4 regions of the Kitasatospora sp. NPDC087271 genome follow, and region 4 is predicted to be linked to each of the others. Evidence: riboswitches for the same ligand, from Rfam matches in the RefSeq annotation. Region 4 holds a riboswitch; each other region holds the start of a gene.
The links. Region 4 has a riboswitch for cobalamin ahead of metE (5-methyltetrahydropteroyltriglutamate--homocysteine S-methyltransferase). Riboswitches for the same ligand answer to the same signal wherever they lie in the genome.
Positions count from the first base shown of each region.

Region 1: it holds a riboswitch for cobalamin, as region 4 does, so the genes downstream of both, ACIO9K_RS30275 (cobalamin biosynthesis protein) here and metE (5-methyltetrahydropteroyltriglutamate--homocysteine S-methyltransferase) in region 4, are expected to answer to the same signal.
Region 2: it holds a riboswitch for cobalamin, as region 4 does, so the genes downstream of both, ACIO9K_RS14870 (HoxN/HupN/NixA family nickel/cobalt transporter) here and metE (5-methyltetrahydropteroyltriglutamate--homocysteine S-methyltransferase) in region 4, are expected to answer to the same signal.
Region 3: it holds a riboswitch for cobalamin, as region 4 does, so the genes downstream of both, ACIO9K_RS19415 (ribonucleoside-diphosphate reductase subunit alpha) here and metE (5-methyltetrahydropteroyltriglutamate--homocysteine S-methyltransferase) in region 4, are expected to answer to the same signal.

Region 1 covers NZ_JBIUYQ010000023.1:50,313-53,827, reverse strand. The annotation lists gene ACIO9K_RS30280 (alpha/beta hydrolase family protein) at 1-1,057, opposite strand, end outside; cobalamin riboswitch at 1,321-1,453, shown strand; gene ACIO9K_RS30275 (cobalamin biosynthesis protein) at 1,561-2,529, shown strand; gene ACIO9K_RS30270 (cobyric acid synthase) at 2,526-3,515, shown strand, end outside.
Region 2 covers NZ_JBIUYQ010000007.1:213,698-217,212, forward strand. The annotation lists gene ACIO9K_RS14860 (DNA-formamidopyrimidine glycosylase family protein) at 64-873, shown strand; gene ACIO9K_RS14865 (metalloregulator ArsR/SmtB family transcription factor) at 939-1,322, opposite strand; cobalamin riboswitch at 1,404-1,618, shown strand; gene ACIO9K_RS14870 (HoxN/HupN/NixA family nickel/cobalt transporter) at 1,648-2,763, shown strand; gene rpmG (50S ribosomal protein L33) at 2,876-3,040, opposite strand; gene rpmB (50S ribosomal protein L28) at 3,166-3,402, shown strand; gene rpsN (30S ribosomal protein S14) at 3,402-3,515, shown strand, end outside.
Region 3 covers NZ_JBIUYQ010000010.1:226,601-230,115, forward strand. The annotation lists gene ACIO9K_RS19405 (glycoside hydrolase family 26 protein) at 1-152, opposite strand, end outside; gene ACIO9K_RS19410 (hypothetical protein) at 293-1,315, opposite strand; cobalamin riboswitch at 1,759-1,901, shown strand; gene ACIO9K_RS19415 (ribonucleoside-diphosphate reductase subunit alpha) at 2,068-3,515, shown strand, end outside.
Region 4 covers NZ_JBIUYQ010000032.1:12,117-15,631, reverse strand. The annotation lists gene ACIO9K_RS33745 (ABC transporter ATP-binding protein) at 1-237, shown strand, start outside; gene ACIO9K_RS33740 (ECF transporter S component) at 234-1,115, shown strand; cobalamin riboswitch at 1,145-1,367, shown strand; gene metE (5-methyltetrahydropteroyltriglutamate--homocysteine S-methyltransferase) at 1,532-3,515, shown strand, end outside.

The DNA of each region.
Region 1 (3,515 bases), on a different contig from region 4:
AGTTCCAGAGGGTGGCGTGGTCGGCGCCCGGGAAAGGGCGGAGGCTGACCACACCGGGGCGGGCGGCGGCGAGGCGCTCGGCGGCGCGGAAGGGGGCGACCTGGTCGTCGGGGCTGTGCAGGACGAGGGTGGGGACGCGCAGGTCGGCGCCCTCGGCGATGCGGCTGAAGTCGGCGAGGTCGACGCCGGTGCGGCCCTCGGCGGCGAGTGCGCCGAGCTCGGCGGCGGCGCCGGTGTAGCCGGCCCGGGCGGCGCCGCGGCGGGCGGTGGCGGGCAGGTCGAGGACCGGCGAGTCCAGGACGAGGCCGCTGATGGCATGGGCCCAGGCGGAGCGGGAGGCCGTCTGGAGGGCCATGGTGGCTCCGAGGGACCAGCCGTACAGGATGACCCGGCCGGCGCCGCTGTCGAGGGCGAGCCGTACCGCCGACTCGACGTCGCGCCACTCGGTCTCGCCGAAGTGGCCGAGCCCGTCCGGCGAGGCCGGGGCGCCCTGGTCACCGCGGTAGGTGACGGCGAGGGCGGGCAGGGCCAGGCGGTCGAGGACGGGGAGGACCGGGAGGGTCTGCTGCCGGTCGGCGCCGGGGCCGTGGACGAGGATCACCCAGGTGCCGCGTTTGCCGTCGAGGCGCCAGGCGGGGAGGGCGCCGAGTTCGCCGTCGGCGGCGGTGTCGGTGAAGGGGAGGCCGAGCGCCTCGGTGGGGTCGCCGAGGTGGACGCGGGGGGTGAAGCGGACCTCGGTGCCGGGGGTGAGGGTGCCCCGGTCCGCGCGGACGAGGCGGCGGGTGACGCCGTTCTCGTCGCTGTGCAGGACGTCCTCGACGACGGCGTGGCCGTGGTCGTCCCATTCCACGGCCCAGCGGCCGGGGCGCAGGCTCTCGGGGCGGCGGTTGAAGGTGATCCGGCCCGCGGCGAGGCTCCGCACCAGGACGGGGCCGGACTCCCGGGCGGCGCTCGCCGGGTGGACCAGCCGTTCGGAGGCCCGGCGGCCGATCACCAGGACGGCGGCCCCGGCGCCGACGACGGCGGCCGCCACGACGGCCGCGGTTCCCCAACGCATATCGCTCCCCGCTCTGCTGGTCTTGGACCGGACGGTGTCCGGGCGGTGTCCGGGCACCAGTTCACCGGGGGGCCGCGCGGGCGGCCACCGGGCTGGGCCGTCCGGGGCACGGCGGGGCCTCGGGCTGGGCGGGCGTCAGGCAGGGCGGGGCGGGCGGATCGGAGGTGGCGACGGGGCTCCGAGGTGTGACCAACCCCTCCGTGACCTCGGTTGACTCCCGGTTCGGCCGCGTGATGGGATCCTGGGGCCAAACGGAGGCATGCAGAGGAAGCCGGTGCGAGTCCGGCGCGGTCCCGCCACTGTCACCGGGGAGCACGCTCGGAACATTGCCACGGCGGACCGTCAGAAGCCGCTGGAAGGCCCGGGGGTGCGTCCGACCCGGAAGCCAGGAGACTCTCGCCCCCGGTACGTCGATCCAGGGCGCGGACCCTGAGTGAGGACACGCACGCGATGCAGGCTGCCCCGCCCCGCCGGACCCCACGCGGCCTTCCGCCGAACCCGCCGTGCGCCCGCTGACCCGCGCCGCCGCGTTCGCGCTCGGCGCCGCCGCGGGCTTCGCCGCGGACGCCCGCTTCGCCGACCCCCGGCGCGGCCACCCGGTGGCCGTCTTCGGCGGTGCGGCGACCCGGCTGGAGCGGCGGGTGTGGCAGGACGACCGGGTGGCCGGCGCCGGGTACACGGCGCTGTGCGTGGGCGCGGTCGCGGCCGGCGCGGTGGCCCTGGAGCGTACGGTGGGCCGGCGTCCGCTGGGCCGGGCCGCGCTGGCGGCCGCCGCGACCTGGACGGTGCTGGGCGGCACCTCGCTGACCCGGGAGGCGCGCACCATCGGCCGGTCGCTGGCCACGGGCGACCTGGCGGCCGCGCGGGAGCGGCTGCCGCACCTGTGCGGGCGGGACCCGAGCGCGCTGGACGGGCCTCAGATCGCCCGCGCGGTGGTCGAGTCGGTGGCCGAGAACACGGCGGACGCCGTGGTGAACGCGCTGGTCTGGGGCACGCTGGCGGGCACCCCGGGACTGCTGGCGTTCCGCGCGGTGAACACGCTGGACGCGATGGTCGGCCACCGCTCGCCGCGGTACGCCCGGTTCGGCTGGGCCTCGGCGCGGCTGGACGACGTGGCGGGCTGGCCGGGCGCCCGGCTGACGGCTCTGCTCACGGTGGCCGCCGCGCCGCAGCCGAAAACGGCCTGGCGGGTCTGGCGGCGGGACGGTTCGGCGCACCCGAGCCCGAACGCGGGCCAGGCGGAGGCGGCCTTCGCGGGCGCGGTGGGCGTCCGGCTGGGCGGGACCCTCCAGTACGGGGAGCGGGTGGAACACCGGCCGGTGCTGGGCGCGGAGTTGCGGCCGGTGACGGTGGACGACATCGAGCGGGCCTGCGTGCTCTCCCGGCGGGTGGGCGCGCTGGCCCTGGGTACGACGGTCGCGGGGCACGTCGCGCTGCGCTTGCTGACGACACGGTGGAGGGGAAGGGCATGAGCAACGCACTGCTGGTCGCCGGGACGACCTCGGACGCGGGCAAGAGCGTGGTGACCGCGGGCATCTGCCGCTGGCTGGCCCGGCAGGGGGTGCGGGTCGCGCCGTTCAAGGCGCAGAACATGTCGCTGAACTCCTTCGTCACCGCCGACGGCGCCGAGATCGGCCGGGCGCAGGCGATGCAGGCGCAGGCGGCCAGGGTGGAGCCGGAGGCGGCGATGAACCCGGTGCTGCTGAAGCCGGGGGCGGACGGCCGCAGCCAGGTGGTGCTGCTGGGCCGGCCGGTCGCCGAGGTGGGCGCGCTGGACTACCGCGAACGCAAGCCCGTCCTGCTGGAACGGTCGCTGGAGTGCCTGGCGGATCTGCGCCGCCGCTACGAGGTGGTGGTCTGCGAGGGCGCCGGTTCGCCCGCCGAGATCAACCTGCGGGACCGGGACATCGCCAACATGGGCCTGGCGACGGCCGCCGGGCTGCCGGTGGTGGTGGTCGGGGACATCGACCGCGGCGGCGTCTTCGCGGCGATGTACGGCACGCTGGCACTGCTGTCGGCGGAGGACCAGCGGCACGTGGCGGGCTGGTTCGTCAACAAGTTCCGCGGCGACGCGCGGCTGCTGGCGCCCGGCCTGGACATGCTGCACGGGCTGACCGGCCGTCCGGTGCTGGGCACCCTGCCGATGCTGCCGGGCCTGTGGCTGGACGCCGAGGACTCGCTGGACCTGTCCACGGTGGTGGACCGGGTGGACGGCCGCGGCCCGCTCGGGGCGGACGTGCTGCGGGTGGCCGTGGTGCGCTTCCCCCGGCTGTCGAACTTCACCGACCTGGACGCGCTGGCGCAGGAGCCCGGCGTGCTGGTGCGCTGGGTGACCCGGCCGGAGGAACTGGCCGACGCCGACCTGGTGGTGCTGCCCGGCACCCGGGCCACCGTGGCCGACCTGGCCTGGCTGCGCGAACGCGGCCTGGAGCCGGCGCTGAAGGCGCGGGCGGCGGCC
Region 2 (3,515 bases), on a different contig from region 4:
GTGTCGGTGCCGGCTGCGATGATGTGCGGGTCCTGTCGAACCACCCCGGGGGAGCTGACGCCCGTGCCGGAAGGCCACATCATCCACCGCCTCGCCGCCGAGAACCGGAAGGCCTTCGGCGGCCGCCCGGTCGAGGTGTCCAGCCCGCAGGGCCGGTTCGCCGACGAGGCCAAGGCCATCGACGGGCAGCTGCTCACCGCGGCCGAAGCCGTCGGCAAGCACCTGTTCCTCGGCTTCGAGGAGGGCGCCTGGGTGCACGTCCACCTCGGCCTCTACGGCGGCTTCGCCTTCGGCACCGGGCCCGCGCCCGAGCCGGTCGGCCTGGTCCGGCTGCGGCTGGCCAACGACGACGGCTACGCAGACCTGCGCGGCCCCAACACCTGCGCGCTGGTCACCGGCGCGGAGAAGGCCGCCGTCGCGGCCCGGCTGGGCCCCGACCCGCTGCGCGCCGACGCCGACCCGCAGGCCGCCTGGCGCCGGATATCGGCCAGCCGGACGACCGTCGCCGCGCTGCTGATGGACCAGAAGGTGCTGGCCGGGGTGGGCAACGTCTACCGGGCCGAGGTGCTGTTCCGCCACGGGATCAACCCGCACCGCGCCGGCCGCGACCTCACCCGGGGCGAGTGGGACGCGATCTGGGCCGACCTGGTCGCCCTGATGCACGAGGGCGTCGGCGCGGGCCGGATCGACACCGTCCGCCCCGAGCACACCCCCGAGGCGATGGGCCGCCCGCCGCGCGTCGACGACCACGGCGGCGAGGTGTACGTCTACCGGCGGGCCGCGATGCCCTGCCTGGTCTGCGGCACCGACGTCCGGACGGAGCAGCACGCCGCGCGCAACCTCTTCTGGTGCCCCGCCTGCCAGGCGGCCTGACCGCGTTCGAGGGTTGCTCCGGCCGGGCCCCGGCGCGTCCTCCGGGGGGGGGGGGGGGGAGCCGGTCAGCCGACGGCCGTGTTGGGCTCGTGGTGTTCGGCGGCGGCGCACGCGTCGAGGAGGGGGCGCAGGGCCTCGTCCACGAGCCGGTAGCGCACGACCCGCCCGTCCTTGTCTCCGGTGACCACGCCCGCGGTGCGGAGCAGCCGCAGGGCCTGGGACACGGCGGGGTCGCGCATGCCGGTGGCGACGGCGAGGTCGGAGACGGCGAGCGGGCCGGCCCGGTGGAGGGCGAGCAGGAGGGCGAGCCGCCCGGGGTCGGCGAGCAGGGAGAACCGCTCGGCCCAGGTGCGGACGTGCGCGGGGTCGCCGATCGCGGCGATGGCCTCGCAGACCCGGTGTCCGTCGATGGTGCGGTGGCCCGCGCGGTCGGCCGGTACGAGATGCATGCGCACATTGTTGCAGGAGGGGGCCTGTGATCCTGGACACCTGCGCAGGTGCGCAGCCTTGCAAGGGTGGGTCCTGGCCCCTACGGTGTTCCCCGCCGTGGTGCTCGGGAAGACCGGTGACGGATCCTCAGGGGTCCCAGTCCGGAGCGGCCCTCGCCACTGTGATCGGGCCATCGTGATCGTCGACGATGGAGAGACGTCCGTACCCACGACGCCACTGGGAGCCTCGCGCACCTGGGAAGGCGGGTACGGGACCCCCGTAAGCCAGGAGACCGGCCACGGCATCTCACGAAGTGTTTCCACGAGGTGCTGGAGCGTGACCCGAATGACCCTGCCCGAAACCGCCGCCGCCGCCGAGGCGCCGGCGACACCGTCCGTGCTGCCCACGTTCCGCTGGAAGCGCGAGGACACCGTCCGCACGGCCGGGCTGATGGGGGTGATCCTGGCCATGCACGTGGTGGCCTTCGGGACGCTCGTCTTCCTGGTCGCGCCCCACAACTACGCGGTCGGCACCCAGGTCTTCGGGGTGGGCCTCGGGATCACCGCGTACACCCTCGGCATGCGGCACGCCTTCGACGCCGACCACATCGCGGTGATCGACAACACCACCCGCAAGCTGATGGCGGACGGCAAGCGGCCGGTCTCGGTCGGCTTCTGGTTCGCCCTCGGGCACTCCTCGATGGTGGTGCTGATGGCCGCCCTGGTGGCGGGCGGCGCGCAGCTGGCCAGCACGCTGATGGACGACGACTCGGCCACCCACAAGTGGCTCGGGATGGTCGGCACGACGGCCTCCGGCGCGTTCCTCTACCTGATCGGCGCGCTCAACCTGGCCGCGCTGCTCGGCATACTCAAGGTGTTCCGGGCGATGCGGGCCGGGTCGTACGACGAGGCGCAGCTGGAGGAGCACCTCAACTCGCGCGGCTTCATGGCCCGGGTGCTGAACCGGGCGACCCGGTCGATCACCCGGCCCGGGCAGATGTTCCCGGTGGGCATGGTGCTGGGGCTGGGCTTCGACACCGCGACCGAGGTCACCCTGATGGTGATGGCCGGGTCGGGCGCGGCGGCCGGGCTGCCCTGGTACGCGATCGTCTGCCTGCCGCTGCTGTTCGCGGCCGGGATGAGCCTGTTCGACACCCTGGACGGGACGTTCATGAACTTCGCGTACCAGTGGGCCTTCGCGAACCCGGTCCGGAAGGTGTACTACAACCTGACGATCACCGGGCTGTCGATCGCGGTGGCCTTCGTCATCGGCACCATCGAACTGGTCGGCGTGCTGCACGAGAAGCTCGATCTGACCGACCCGGTCACCGGCTGGATCGCGGGCATCTCGCTGGACAACGTCGGCTACGCGATCGCCGGGCTGTTCGTGGTGGTCTGGGCCGCGGCGATCGCCTACTGGAAGCTGGCCCGGGTGGAGAAGCGCTGGGTGGCCGCCGAGTAGCGACGGCTGCGATCAGCGACGGCAGCGAGCAGCGACGGCGCCTCCCCCGGGATCCCGGGGGAGGCGCCGTTTCGTCGCTGCGGGTCGGTGCCGGTCGTCGGGCGGGCGGGGTTCAGCGCTCTTCGCGGAAGTCGACGTGCCGGCGCGCGACCGGGTCGTACTTGCGCAGGATCATCCGGTCAGGGTCGTTGCGGCGGTTCTTGCGGGTCACGTACGTGTAGCCGGTGCCGGCGGTGGAGCGGAGCTTGATGACGGGGCGCAGTTCGCTGCGGGCCATGGGTGTCCTCCCGGGTTGGCGGGGTGTTCGGGGCTGGGGCGAAACCGTACACCGAAATGGAAGTCATTTTCATCTGGTGTAACGTGAGCTCCGTCCCGCCCATTCCCGGACGTCAGGGAGCACCCATGTCCGCCCACTGCCAACTCACCGGCCGCCGGCCCGGATTCGGCAACGCGATCTCGCACTCGCACCGCCGCACCCGCCGCCGCTTCGACCCCAACATCCAGCACAAGCGCTACTGGCTGCCCGGTGAGGGCCGGTACGTCCGGCTCACCCTCAGCGCCAAGGGCATCCGCACCATCGACACGATCGGCATCGAGGCCGCCGTCGCCCGCATCCGCGCCCGAGGGGGGAAGGTCTGATGGCCAAGCAGAGCAAGATCGCCAAGAACGAGCAGCGCCGCGCCGTCGTGGCCCGGTACGCCGAGCGCCGCGCCGAGCTCAAGCGGATCATCGCCCACCCCGGCACCGCCCCC
Region 3 (3,515 bases), on a different contig from region 4:
CCGGGGAGGCCGACCGTCACCGGGACGCGGGCGGGCCGTTCGCCGTCGGCCCGGCCGTCACGCTGCAACAGCGCCACGGCGCCCGCGGCGACCACGACCCCGGCCGCGGCCAGGACGGCGGGCTTGCCGCGCAGGGCTCTGGGCAGGGCCACGGACCGCTCCTCCGGTTGCTCGCCGGCACCGGCCCAGGCGGACACAACCGGAACACTCGTGCGAATGACTGCCCCGAGAGCCTGCCACACTCCCCCGGCACCGGCGAGCGAACCCGCCGGGGCCGGGGTGTCACGGCGGATCAGCCGGCCGCGGCGGCCCCCGACGCACCCGGCGCACCCGGCGCGGCCGCGGACGCGGCCTTGGCGCGCTGGAGCAGCTGGCCCTTCACGTGCTCGCCGAAGCCGGCGGCCGCCGCGGTGGCGGCGGCGTCGGCGGTGTCGCCGCCCTTCGCCGAGCCCTCGACCGTGAAGTAGGCGTACCGGCCCAGGGTGTTGTGCGTGTTGGTGCAGCCCGGAGTGGCGCAGAAGGCCGGCGCGCCCGGCGCGACGGCGCCCTTGAGGTGGCCGGTGTAGCTCTTCATCGAGGTCTCGGCCTGGATCTTGTGGTCGAAGACCGCGACGCCGACGGTCACCGCGCTGTCGCCGGAGACGTAGGTCGCCCGGAGCACCTTCTGGCAGCCCTGGTCACCGAGGACCTTGCCGAGCCCGCCGGTCGTCGAGTTCCCGTCCCAGCAGGGCGAGTCCAGCGAGACGAAGGTCCGGTTCCAGGTGGCGCCGTTGACCGTCACCTGGAGCGCGGAGAACAGTGCCCCCGCGTCCTGCGGCGCCGGGTCGGTGGCGGCCTCCCAGATCGGCTTCGACGGGTCGTCCGGCGCGCCGCCCGGGGTGCCGGACGGGTTCCCGCCCGGGGTCGCGGCGGCACTCGGCGCGGCACCCGATGCGGCGGAGGACGGCCGGTTGGAGGCCGAGGCGATCGGCCCGGCGACCGGCTTGTCGCCGCCGCCCTTCGTCAGCAGCACCGCCCCGCCCGCGATCAGGCCGCCGACCAGGACGACCGCGACCGCCACGCCGAGGGCCCGCAGCCGGCGGCGGCGCTTGCCGTCCGCCGCGTTGCGGTCGGCCAGCGCCTCCCAGTTCGGCTCGGCGCGCTGCGGCGCCTGGGGCTGCGGGTACGACTGCGGATGCGGCTGGGGGTGTGCCTGGGGGTTCGGCTGGGGGTGCGGCTGCCACTGCGGCGGCAGCTGCTGCCCTGGCGGTCCCGGCTGCGGCAGCGGAGGCTGCCCCGGCGGACCGGGCTGCGCCACCGGCTGCGCGGGCGGCACCGGAGGCCCGTACGAGGCCGGCGGCGGCCCGAAGCCCCCGCTCGGCGGCAACACCGGACCGGGCACCACCGGCGGCTGCTGACCGTGCGCGTCCCCCGGCCCGGGGGGAGGCGTTCCCTGCGGACCCTGCCCGGGTGCGCCAGTTCCGTCGCTCACGCGCCCCCTCGCTTCGCTCGATGATCGCTTCGCGAAACGCGCCCCTCGGCGCTTCGCTCGCTCATGCGCCCAGATCGTAGGGCATGCCCGCGGCAACCGGTCCGCCTGGTGACCGTTCCGTATCGAAACCAGGACGCCGGGGCCCGGAATCAAGGCGCCGGGAGCCCGGAATCAGGGCGCCGGGAGCCCGGATCCGAGGCGCCCCAAGGCCACGACCCGCCCCCTCCCGGCACCCCCGGTCATCGCTCCGACACACCGCGCCGTACTACATGTGGGGTCGCATCAGAGAGACACCACTAGATGTATGCTCAATCCTGCTGTCGATGCAGGGGAACCCGGTGCGAATCCGGGACTGCCCCGCAGCGGTGAGCGGGCGGCTCCAGTAGCCGCCCCGCGAGTCCGAGTACCTGCCGACGGTGTGCGCACGGGCCCTCCCGCAGAGGCCGCGCCAGCACGAGAACTACCTTCCGGGCCTCGCGGGCGGGCCGGGGACGCCACCGTCGCGCGACGCTTCCTGCGTACGTGCCGTGCTCCCCTGCCCCGAACGGCCCGGTACCCCCGATCACCGCCGCCGATCGCCGCCAGGAGAGAGCGCCTTGACCACCGCTGCCTCAGCCACCCTGCCCGCCCAGGGCACCGGCCCCGCCCCCACCGACCCGACGGTCTCCGACCCCGGCGGCGCGCTCCTTCGGCTGCTCACCGACCGCAGCGTCGATCTCCCCCAGGTGGACCCCGGCCATGTCGCCGCCGCCGCGCTGCGCGGCCGCCACGCCGGCTCGGACTTCGCCGAGCTGCGCGGGCTGGCCGTGGACGCCGCCGCGTCGATGATCGCCGAGGACCCCCAGTACTCGAAGCTGGCCGCCCGGCTGCTCGCCCTGGAGATCGTCGACGAGGCGAACAGCCAGGGCTCGCGCTCCTTCGCCGCCTCGATCGCCGTCGGCCACGCCGAGGGCCTGATCGGCGACACCACCGCCGCCTTCGTCACCAAGCACGCCGCCGCCCTGGACGCGCTGATCGACGCGCACGGCGACGACCGCTTCGAGTACTTCGGCCTGCGCACCGTGCAGTCCCGCTACCTGCTGCGCCACCCGATCACCCGCAAGGTCATCGAGACCCCGCAGCACTTCCTGCTCCGCGTCGCCTGCGGCCTGGCGGTCGGCGACAGCGAGCAGTCGGTGCGGGAGGTCGCCGAGCTGTACGGCCTGATGAGCCGGCTGGAGTACCTGACCTCCTCGCCGACCCTGTTCAACTCCGGCACCCGGCACCCGCAGATGTCGAGCTGCTACCTGCTCGACTCCCCGCTGGACAACCTGGACTCGATCTACAACCGCTACGCGCAGATCGCCCGGCTGTCCAAGCACGCCGGCGGCATCGGCCTGTCCTACTCGCGCATCCGCTCGCGCGGCAGCCTGATCCGCGGCACCAACGGCAAGTCCAACGGCATCGTCCCGTTCCTGCGCACCCTCGACTCCTCGGTCGCCGCCGTCAACCAGGGCGGCCGCCGCAAGGGCGCGGCCTGCGTCTACCTGGAGACCTGGCACGCCGACGTCGAGGAGTTCCTGGAGCTCCGCGACAACACCGGCGAGGAGGCGCGGCGCACCCACAACCTCAACCTGGCTCACTGGATCCCGGACGAGTTCATGCGCCGGGTCAACGCCAACGAGGACTGGTCGCTGTTCTCCCCCGCCGACGTGCCCGAGCTCGTCGACCTGTGGGGCTCCGACTTCGACGAGGCCTACCGCAAGGCCGAGCTGGCCGGCAAGGCCGTGCGCACCATCCCCGCGCAGACCCTGTACGCCCGGATGATGCGCACCCTGGCGCAGACCGGCAACGGCTGGATGACCTTCAAGGACGCCTCCAACCGCGCCGCCAACCAGACCGCGCTGCCCGGCCGCACGGTGCACTCCTCGAACCTGTGCACCGAGATCCTGGAGGTCACGGACGACTCCGAGACCGCCGTCTGCAACCTCGGCTCGGTCAACCTCGGCGCCCACGTCGCCCCGGGGGCCTCCGTCGACGACCTGCTCGGCGCCATGGACTGGGA
Region 4 (3,515 bases):
GCCGCCGAAGGCCGTACGGTCGTCGTCTCCACCCACGACGTCGAGTTCGTCGCCGCCACCGCCGACCGGGTGGTGGTGATGGCCGAGGGCGAGATCGTCGCCGACGGCCCCACCGCCGAGGTCATCGTCGCCTCGCCCACCTTCGCCCCCCAGACCGCCAAGATCCTCGCCCCGCTGCCCTACCTGACTACCCGGCAGGTGGCCGAGGCCCTGGCGCCCGCCGAGACCGCCCGGTGAGCGCCGTCCGGATCCCCGGCCGGGCCCGCGTCGTCGCGGCCCTGGCCGCCTTCATCGGCTTGGTCGCCTTCACCTGGCCGTTCGTCGTCGCCCCGGGAAAGTTCGGCTCCTCCTACGCCCCGCCGCTGATCTTCGGCGCCCTGCTGATCCTGGTGCTCGCCGTCGTCATCGCGGAGATCGCGGCCGGCGGCATCGACGCCAAGGCCCTCGCCATGCTCGGCGTCCTGTCCGCCGTCAACGCCGGGCTGCGCCCGCTCGGCGCCGGCACCGCAGGAGTGGAGACGGTCTTCTTCATCCTCGTCCTGGCCGGCCGGGTCTTCGGCCCGGGCTTCGGGTTCACCCTCGGCTGCACCTCGCTGTTCGCCTCCGCGCTGCTCACCGGCGGCGTCGGCCCCTGGATGCCGTACCAGATGTTCGGCTGCGCGTTCGTCGGCATGCTCGCCGGGCTCCTGCCGAGAACCCGGCGGCGGCGCTGGGAGGTGGCGATGCTGGCGGCGTACGGGGCCTTCTCCGGGTACCTCTTCGGCTTCCTTCTCAACCTCTCCTTCTGGCCGTTCTCCACCGACCCGAACAGTTCCATCGCCTACCTGCCGGGGCTGCCGTTCACCGAGCAGTGGCACCGCTACCTGCTCTTCGACCTCGCGACCTCGCTCGGCTGGGACACCGGCCGGGCCGTCACCACCTTCACGGCCGTGCTCGTCGTCGGCCCGGCCGTCCTCACCGTCCTCCGCCGCGCGGCCCGCCGCGCCAACTTCGAGCCCGTGGTGCGCTTCGAAGCCCCGGACGGTCGACGAGTCACCACGAACGGCACCGCCAGCAGCACCACGAACGGCTCCGCGAGCGGCGAGGGAGTCTCACCATGCGGACGGCTTCCGTGAATTCCGCGTCGGCCCCGGCGGTTTGCCCCTAAGCTGGCGACGCAGCTGGTTCGTCCTGCCCGCCAGGCAGGACGTCGCAAGAGGGAACCCGGTGGGAATCCGGGACTGCCCCGCAGCGGTGAGTGGGAACGACCGCCGTCATACGCACTGGACCCGGGACGGGTCTGGGAAGCGATGGCCAGTAGGTACCGGACGCCGACAGGCCCGGTGCGCCCACGAGTCCGAAGACCTGCCCGTTGCCCGCCCGCGGACCGTTCCGCGTGCGGATATCCCGGTGACCTCGCGGGCGGGTCGGCGACCATACCAGGCGGGTCCGGCACGTGCATCGACGTGAGCCGCCGCCCGGTTCGTCATCCCTTCGCGCTCTCGTCCCGTCCCCGGGTACTTGAGGAGCCAGACTCGCGAAGGAGAGTCCCTTGACCACGAAGTCCGCAGCCGCGGCAACCAGGGCCACCGTGTACGGCTACCCCCGGCAGGGCCAGGGCCGGGAGCTGAAGAAGGCCATCGAGGGCTACTGGAAGGGCACGGTCACCGCCGACGCCCTGCGGGAGGCGGCGGTCGGCCTGCGCCGGGAGAACTGGGCGCAGCTCGCCCAGGCCGGGGCCTCGGAAGTGCCCACCGGCGACTTCTCGCTCTACGACCACGTACTGGACACCACGGTCGCCGTCGGCGCGATCCCGGCCCGCCACCGGGCGGCCGTCGAGGCGGACGCGCTGGACGGCTACTTCGCCATGGCGCGCGGCACCCAGGAGGTCGCGCCGCTGGAGATGACCAAGTGGTTCGACACCAACTACCACTACCTGGTGCCCGAACTCGGCCCGGACACCGTCTTCACCGCGGACCCGGCCAAGGCCGTCGGGGAGTTCCGGGAGGCGCTGGCGCTCGGCCACACCGCACGCCCCGTGCTGGTCGGCCCCCTCACCTACCTGCTGCTCGCCAAGCCCGCCCCCGGTGTCGCCGACGACTTCCAGCCGATCACCCTGCTGGACCGGCTGCTGCCCGTCTACGCGCAGCTGCTGGCGGACCTGAAGGCGGCCGGCGCCGAGTGGGTGCAGCTGGACGAGCCCGCGCTGGTGCAGGACCGCACCCCGGCCGAGCTGAACGCCGCCGCCCGCGCCTACCGTGACCTGGGCGGCCTGGCGGACCGTCCGAAGCTGCTGGTCGCGAGCTACTTCGACCGCCTGGGTGAGGCCCTGCCGGTGCTGGCCAAGGCCCCGGTCGAGGGCCTGGCGCTGGACTTCACGGGGCCCGCCGCGGCGAACCTGGACGATCTGGCCGCCGTCGGCGGGCTGCCCGGCAAGCGGCTGGTCGCCGGGGTGGTCGACGGGCGCAACATCTGGATCAACGACCTGGAGAAGTCGCTGGCCACCCTGGCGACCCTGCTGGGCCTCGCCGAGCGGGTCGACGTCGCGCCGTCCTGCTCCCTCCTGCACGTGCCGTTGGACGCCGCCGCCGAACGCGACGTCGACCCGCAGATCCTGCGCTGGCTCGCCTTCGCCAAGCAGAAGGCCAGGGAGGTGGCGCTGCTGGCCCGGGGCCTGCGCGAGGGCACGGGGGCGATCGCCGCCGACCTGGCCGCCAACCGCGCCGACCTCGCCTCGCGCGCCAACTCGCCGATCACCCACGATCCGGCGGTGCGCGCCCGTACCGCCGCCGTCACCGCCGACGACACCCGCCGCGCCCAGGCCTACCCGCAGCGGGCCGAGGCCCAGCGCGCCCGGCTCGGCCTGCCGCTGCTGCCGACCACCACGATCGGCTCGTTCCCGCAGACCTCCGAACTGCGGGTCGCGCGGGCCGACCTCACGGCGGGCCGGATCGACGCCCCGGCCTACCGGGAGCGCATCGAGGCGGAGGTCCGGGAGGTCATCGCCTTCCAGGAGAAGGCCGGACTGGACGTCCTGGTGCACGGCGAGCCCGAGCGCAACGACATGGTCCAGTACTTCGCCGAACAGCTCACCGGCTACCTCGCCACCCGGCACGGCTGGGTGCAGTCCTACGGCACCCGGTACGTGCGCCCGCCGGTCCTGGCCGGGGACATCTCCCGCCCGCACCCGATGACCGTCGACTGGTTCGGCTACGCGCAGGGCCTCACCGACCGCCCGGTCAAGGGCATGCTCACCGGCCCCGTCACGATGCTCGCCTGGTCCTTCGTCCGCGACGACCAGCCGCTCGGCGACACCGCCCGCCAGGTCGCCCTCGCCCTGCGCGACGAGGTCACCGACCTGGAGGCCGCCGGCGCGGCCGTCGTCCAGGTCGACGAGCCGGCGCTGCGCGAGACCCTGCCGCTGCGCGCCGCCGACCGCCCGGCGTACCTGGCGTGGGCCACCGAGTCCTTCCGCCTGGCCACCTCAGGCGTCCGCGCGGACACCCAGGTCCACACCCACATGTGCTACGCCGAGT